Regions from separate parts of the Geobacillus lituanicus genome, predicted to be linked through region 2. Evidence: predicted binding sites of a transcription regulator. Region 2 holds the regulator's gene; the other holds the start of a gene.
The links. The regulator NrdR, encoded in region 2, represses ribonucleotide reductase genes. The targets are predictions, from matches to a motif close to AACACNATATATNGTGTT.

Region 1 (3,419 bases), 300 kb from region 2:
CTGTTTTTTGTTTTCCTCAAGGAAGTATGGCGTAGCATCAATGACGTTGTCTTGCATCCGCACCCCGATTTCAACCGTACGCTTCAGTTTTTCATAGTCCACGACTTTCCGCTCTTTGTCCACCATGTTCGCCAAGTTAATGGCGGCCAAGTTGCAGACTGAATATGGCGCAAGGGGCTGTTCCCCGCACGGATTGGTCGCCACGACTTTTTGTCCGTACGCGCGAGCGTTCGTCATTTCATTGGCATTGTCGATGAAGAAAATGCCCGGCTCGGCTGAATACGTCGCACAAATGTTGATCAACTTCCAAAGCTCGCGGGCGCGGATTTTCCGGTAGACGCGGACGCGGTAGCCCATTTGTTCCCATTCGCGCACATCGCCGACTTCATGCCATTTTTCATTGTAAATGCGCATTTCTTCTTCAGAATACGTTTCTACGTCCGGGAAGCGCAGCGCGTATTCTTCGTCCTTTTCGACCGCTTCCATGAATTCTTTCGTCAAGCAGACGGAAATGTTCGCACCGGTCAAAAAGTCCGGGTTGTGCACCGTGTATGTACCGCCGGTGCGCAGTTTTTCTTCGGCATCTTTGATAATTTCCTCTGTGAAGCCGCCGTAGTCAGGCGCGTTTTTATACCGGACGATCGCTTCGTACATCGTCCGCTCCCGCTCGGTGAGCGGCGTGAATTTCAGTTTGTCGCGCGCTGCTTTTTTGATGCCCTCGTCTTCCATATTTTCAAGCAGGTAGCGCAAAATTCGCGGGTTTTGCATTTTCGAGACGATGAATTCGATAATGTCCGGGTGCCAGTCGGCCAGCATAATCATTTGGGCGCCGCGGCGGGAGCCACCTTGCTCGACAAGGTGGGTCAGCTTCGCAATGTCGTCAAGCCATGAGACCGACCCGGACGATTTGCCGTTCACCCCGCGCGCAAGCGTATGGCGCGGCCGCAATGTCGAGCCGTTCGTCCCAACGCCGCCGCCGCGGCTCATAATTTCCATCACCTGCTTCCGATGTTCGGAAATGCCTTCGCGCGAATCTTTCACAAACGGCATCACATAGCAGTTGAAATACGTCACTTCCTTGCCTGAACCCGCCCCGTACAACACGCGGCCGGCCGGAACAAAATTCAAGCTGGCGAGCTCTTGATAAAACTTTTCGAACCACTCTTTCCGCTTTTCTTCGGTCTTTTCCACCGCCGCCAGCCCGGTCGCATTGCGCTTGGCGATTTGCTCATAGAAAATCTCGAGCGGCTTGTCGATAATGTCGAGCGATCGAAGGACAATGCCGGTTTCCGCCTCCTCGCCTTCGAGCACGTGCCGGTATTCGTCTTCAATCAACACGCGCGCTTTTTTCGCCTCCCAGTCAATATCGATGATAAAACCGAGACCGCGGGCTGGGAATTTCGGGTCCTCCTTGATCGTCAACACAACGAAATCGCCCGGTGTGAGCGTCAGCTTTTCCGTATCCTTAAACGAATAACGGTCCAACATGACCAAACGGGATACGCCTTTATGGGTGATGTGCATATCCGGCGTAATCGGATGCACTTGCGGAAATAGGCGGATATCCTCGTTCAGCTTGTCAATATTGATTTTCATTTTTTCGGACGACGCCACCGTCATTCTCCTATCTCTCCTCTTTTATATAATTATATAATCTCTCATGTTTTTGCCAATGTTGCCCTGTCTTCTCTACCTTACCATATCAAACAGAAAAAAACAATATATAGTATGATTTTTTACGAAAATCATACTATATATTGTGATTTAGAACAAATCATTTCGTTTTTGTCAAGCAAAAAAAGACAAAAAACGGCGAAAAACGGACCAGCCATGCCGTTTTTGCCAAAACAGGAGCGATGTTCCATATTGCCGCCTAACGCTTAAAGTTCCATTCATCGCTTTCGTATTTCGTCCGCGCCAGCTCTTCGACGTACGCCAACTCTTCGGCGGTGAGCGTGTACGGTTCCAATACGATGTTCAATCCTTTTTCAAATCCTTTGTAAAACGCCTCTTTCGCTTCCTCGATCGTCACCGTGCGGCTCGTCAACTCATTGATCGCGACGGCTTTCTTTTTAAAATCGCGCTGCAGACGCTCTTTCACCCGCTCGTTTGGATATTTAAACAAGCTGAACAGCAAGTCTTCGTCCAAATCGAGCAAAATCGAACCATGCTGCAAAATGACGCCTTTTTGCCGCGTTTGCGCACTGCCGGCGATTTTCCGCCCCTCAACGACAAGTTCGTACCACGACGGTGCGTCAAAGCAAACAGCCGAGCGCGGGCTGCGCAAATCCGCTTTTTCTTCTTCTGTTTTCGGCACGGCGAAATACGCGTCAAGCCCAAGGAAGCGAAATCCTTCCAAAATGCCCTGGGAGATGACGCGGTATGCTTCCGTCACCGTCTTCGGCATCGCCGGGTGCGACTCAGAGACGATGACGCTGTATGTCAATTCTTTATCGTGCAGGACGCCGCGCCCGCCGGTCGGCCGACGGACAAAGCCGAGGCCGTGCCGTTTGACCGCGTCTAAATCAATTTCTTTCTCCACTTTTTGAAAATAGCCGATCGACAACGTCGGCGGATTCCAGCCGTAAAAGCGGATCGTCGGCGGAATTTTTCCTTCGCTGTGCCAATCGAGAAGCGCCTCATCGAGCGCCATATTGAACGCCGGCGGGCAATAGCCGGAATCGATAAAGCGCCATACTTCTTTTGCCATCGTTCCACCTTCTCTATTGTTCCATACTCTAAACGCTGCGGCGGCTTGTCGACCACCGTCAAGGGGCGGGACGCTTTTGGCCGCCTTTATTAGTTTAGCAAACAACGCCGGTGAAGGAAAGAAAAATGGCATCGCGAAAACCTCTTTGCTTCCCGGCGGCGACTTTATATAATAGGAAATAGCAGACGAAGCGAAAGGAGGCATGACGGGTGGAAGCATTGCTCATTATTCTCGGCGCAATCATCGTGTATTCCGTCATTACGTACTTCTGGCAGAAGAGAATTGTCAAAGCATTGACAGAGGAAGAGTTCCGCGCCGGTTATCGAAAAGCGCAACTCGTCGACGTCCGCGAACCGGATGAGTTTGCGGCTGGACATATTTTAGGGGCGCGCAACATCCCGCTGACCCAACTGCGCATGCGCATGAAAGAATTGCGCAAAGACCAGCCGATTTATTTATATTGCCAAAACGGACTGCGCAGCGGGCGAGCCGCGCAAATGCTTTACCGGAAAGGGTATCGCGATTTGTACCATTTAAAAGGCGGATTTAAAACGTGGACCGGGAAAGTGAAGAAAAAAGCGTAGCGATCAGCAAAAAGAGGCGCGCTGCCGGACTAGGCAGGCGCCTTTGCTGTTGCAGCCGTCAAGGAGCCGTCTCAAATTCCGGCGGCAGGACGACCGCCTCAAGCACCGAAGCAGCCGCACCGATG
Region 2 (3,419 bases):
AAAGATGCGCAAAGCGTCCGATCCGCCCGTGTGGCGGTGTGGGCGCTTTTTCCTTTTGGCATGCGAAAAAATTAAAAAAGCCTGTTGCAAAAACCCCCTAAACAAAGTATACTATGTTTCGTGAACTTCTTAACGGCAAAGGTAATGTGACTACTTAAAGGGTTAGGACCTCTTAGGACTAACTTTCCCCCGTGGTAGTTATACATGCCATTTTGCAACCTACAAATCTGTTTTTTATTTGAGAAAATTGGTTAAAAGGGGGACTTGCGCATGGATACGATGGGTCGTCACGTTATCTCGGAACTTTGGGGATGCGACTTTGACAAACTGAACGATATGGACTTTATTGAAAAAACGTTTGTAGACGCCGCATTAAAGTCGGGAGCGGAAATTCGCGAAGTCGCGTTCCATAAATTCGCTCCGCAAGGCGTAAGCGGGGTCGTCATTATTTCCGAATCCCATTTAACGATTCATACGTTTCCGGAACACGGCTATGCCAGCATTGATGTGTATACATGCGGCCATTTAGACCCGACCATCGCCGCGGATTACATCGCCGAAAAGCTTGGCGCGCAAACGCGGGAAACGATTGAGCTGCCGCGCGGCATGCGCCCGATTGAAGTGAAAAAGGCGCACGCGCTGTAATTCCATAACAACGGAAGCAAAAGGAGCGTAAACAGGACGCTCCTTTTTTTACGCTTTCGGCGGTGCCATGGCGGCCAAAATCATGGTATGATGGTGAAAAAAAAGAACGATTAGGGAGACGTGGCTATGAGCATGTGGAAAAAGTTGAAGTATGCGTTGACGAACCATTGCGAAACGCGGGAAAACCATGAGGACGCCGAGCTCCGGAGCCATTACTACAAAGCGGCCCACCGCGCTGTCATCGACGCGGTGAAAGAGCTGCTCGCTTCGCTGCCTGACGCCGAGCTGCTTTCCGTTTCCGAAGAGCGCGGCGAGCTTTGCGCCCAAACGCGGCGCGGCCCCAAGCTGTTTATCGTCGCCACCGTCATTTCCGTCCGCCCGTTTGAAACGGCGGTGGACTTTTCGGTGACGACCGAGACAAAGTTCTTGCCGTTTGATTTTGGCCGCAGCCGGGCGGTCATCCTTGAGTTATACCGGAAGCTTGACGGCCGCCTGCCGTATATTGGTTCTGGCCTCAATAGCTGACTATGGCTTGTCTGCCCTCTGCCATTCCGGTATGATAGAAGATAAGAAGAGGAACGGAGTGGATGTTATGCGATGTCCGTCATGCCATCACCAAGGCACGCGCGTGCTTGACTCGCGCCCGGCCGAAGAAGGCCGCTCGATTCGCCGCCGGCGCGAGTGCGAACAATGCCACTATCGATTTACGACGTTTGAGCGGGTCGAGGAACCGCCGCTGATTGTCGTCAAAAAAGAAGGGACGCGCGAGGAGTTCAGCCGGGAAAAAATTTTGCGCGGTTTGATCAAAGCGTGTGAAAAACGGCCGGTGGCGCTTGAGCAATTGGAAAAAGTGACGCAGGAAATCGAGCGCGAGCTGCGCAGCCAAGGCGTATCGGAAGTAAAAAGCGAAACGATCGGCGAAATGGTCATGGAGCGGCTGTCGCGCATCGATGAGGTGGCCTATGTCCGCTTCGCTTCCGTCTATCGGCAGTTTAAAGATATCAACGTATTTATCGAAGAGCTAAAAGAGCTGATTAAAAAAGGACAACGGTAAAAGGGCTCGGGCGGGAATGCGGCAGGCCCTTTTTTCAGCTTATTTTTCGGCCGGGAAGGCGAGAGGTGGATGGAAACGAATATGGCAGAATGGAAGGTCGGAGCGATGCCACACCATTGGAAAGAGTTGTTGGCCGTTGATCGGTATATGGTGCAAAGCCGCACTGCGCTGCACGATGCGGACCGAAAAGTGTTGACTATGCTGTATCAGCCGCTGATCGGCCATCGTGCGCTCGCCTTATATATGACGCTTTGGGGGGAGCTCGAGCTGCTTGGCGGCCGGGAAGCGACCCACCATCGGCTTATGGCGCTCATGCAGTGCGGCCTGCCGGACATTTACAGCGAGCGGCTGAAGCTCGAAGGCATCGGGCTGCTGAATACGTACGTCCACGCCCCCGAGGCGGAAGAGCCGAAGCAGTTTGTGTATGAGCTGCGTCCGCCGCTGGCGCCGGATCAATTTTTCCGCGACGAAATGCTCGGCGTCTTTTTGTACCGGCAAGTCGGCCGTCATATGTTTGCCCAGCTGAATGACTGTTTTGCCTGCCCGGCTGTGGATGAGACAAAGTTCACCCGGGTGACGCGCGCGTTTTCGGACGTATTTTCGTCCGTTCATGCTGAACAAATCGTCGCGGGATTCAATGAAGAGGCCGGGCGCGAGCTCGAGCCGCCGGATGGAAAAGTGCACATGGGGCGGGACGAGGCGTCGTATGCGCTCGATGACGGCGTGTTTGATTTTGAGCTGTTTTTTGCCGGCTTGTCGAAACAGATGGTGCCGCGCCGGGCCGTAACCGCGAAAGTGAAAGAAGCGATCAAAAAGTTGGCATTTTTGTACGGCATCCCGCCGCTGGAAATGCAAAAAATTGTCCTCGGCGTCATCGATCCGGCATACGAGATTGACATTGACGCCCTGCGCCGGGCGGCCCGGGAGTGGTATGAGCTCGAGCACGGCGGCGCCGCCCCGCGCCTTGTCGAACGGGTGCAGCCGCTCGCTTACCGGACGATGGAACACATCGAGCCGCGCACAAAAGAGGAGGCGTTGATGAAGCAGCTCGAGACGATCTCCCCGCGCCAGCTTCTGAAGGAAATTTCCGGGGGAGCGGAGCCGTCGCTCGCCGATTTGCAATTGATCGAAGATATTATGTTTCAACAGCAGCTTCTTCCGGGCGTCGTCAATGTGCTGATTTATTACGTCATGCTGCGGACGAATATGAAACTATCGAAAAAATATGTCGAGAAAATCGCCAGCCATTGGGCGCGCAAAAAGGTGCGCACCGTCAAAGAGGCGATGGAGCTGGCTAAAGAGGAAGCAAAGACGTACCAAAACTGGGCGAATGAAAAAGAAAAAGGGACGCGGACAGTGCGCAAAGTCGTGCGCACCGAAATCGTCCCCGACTGGCTGAACATGGATTACAGCCAGCCGGATGATGACGACTTTGATGTGGAACAGGCGCGCAAAGAGCTCGAGGAACGGCTGAAAAAATACCGTGATGGATCGTAGGTGTAAAGGCGATGGAACGAGTAAATCAACTGTTGCAGCGGCTGTTCGGAAACGAAGGGTTCCGGCGGCGCTATGAACAAATGCGGCGCTATATTTTGACGCATCCGGACGTGCAGCCGTTTTTGCAGGCGCACGAGCAGCAGCTGTCGCGCGATGCGGTGGACCGAAGTTTAATGAAGCTGTACGAATTTATCGAGCAACATGGCCATTGCCGCCAGTGCCC

Region 1: ACR1UW_RS13065 (vitamin B12-dependent ribonucleotide reductase) is a predicted target of NrdR. The motif match lies at 1,747-1,764, and genes of this name have one in related genera.

The regions. Positions count from the first base shown of each region.
Region 1 is NZ_CP194773.1:2,555,024-2,558,442, forward strand. It holds gene ACR1UW_RS13065 (vitamin B12-dependent ribonucleotide reductase) at 1-1,620, opposite strand, end outside; gene ACR1UW_RS13070 (lipoate--protein ligase family protein) at 1,874-2,710, opposite strand; gene ACR1UW_RS13075 (rhodanese-like domain-containing protein) at 2,920-3,294, shown strand; gene ACR1UW_RS13080 (ROK family protein) at 3,353-3,419, opposite strand, start outside.
Region 2 is NZ_CP194773.1:2,858,568-2,861,986, reverse strand. It holds gene speD (adenosylmethionine decarboxylase) at 271-645, shown strand; gene ACR1UW_RS14660 (hypothetical protein) at 772-1,170, shown strand; gene nrdR (transcriptional regulator NrdR) at 1,238-1,699, shown strand; gene ACR1UW_RS14650 (replication initiation and membrane attachment family protein) at 1,805-3,196, shown strand; gene dnaI (primosomal protein DnaI) at 3,208-3,419, shown strand, end outside.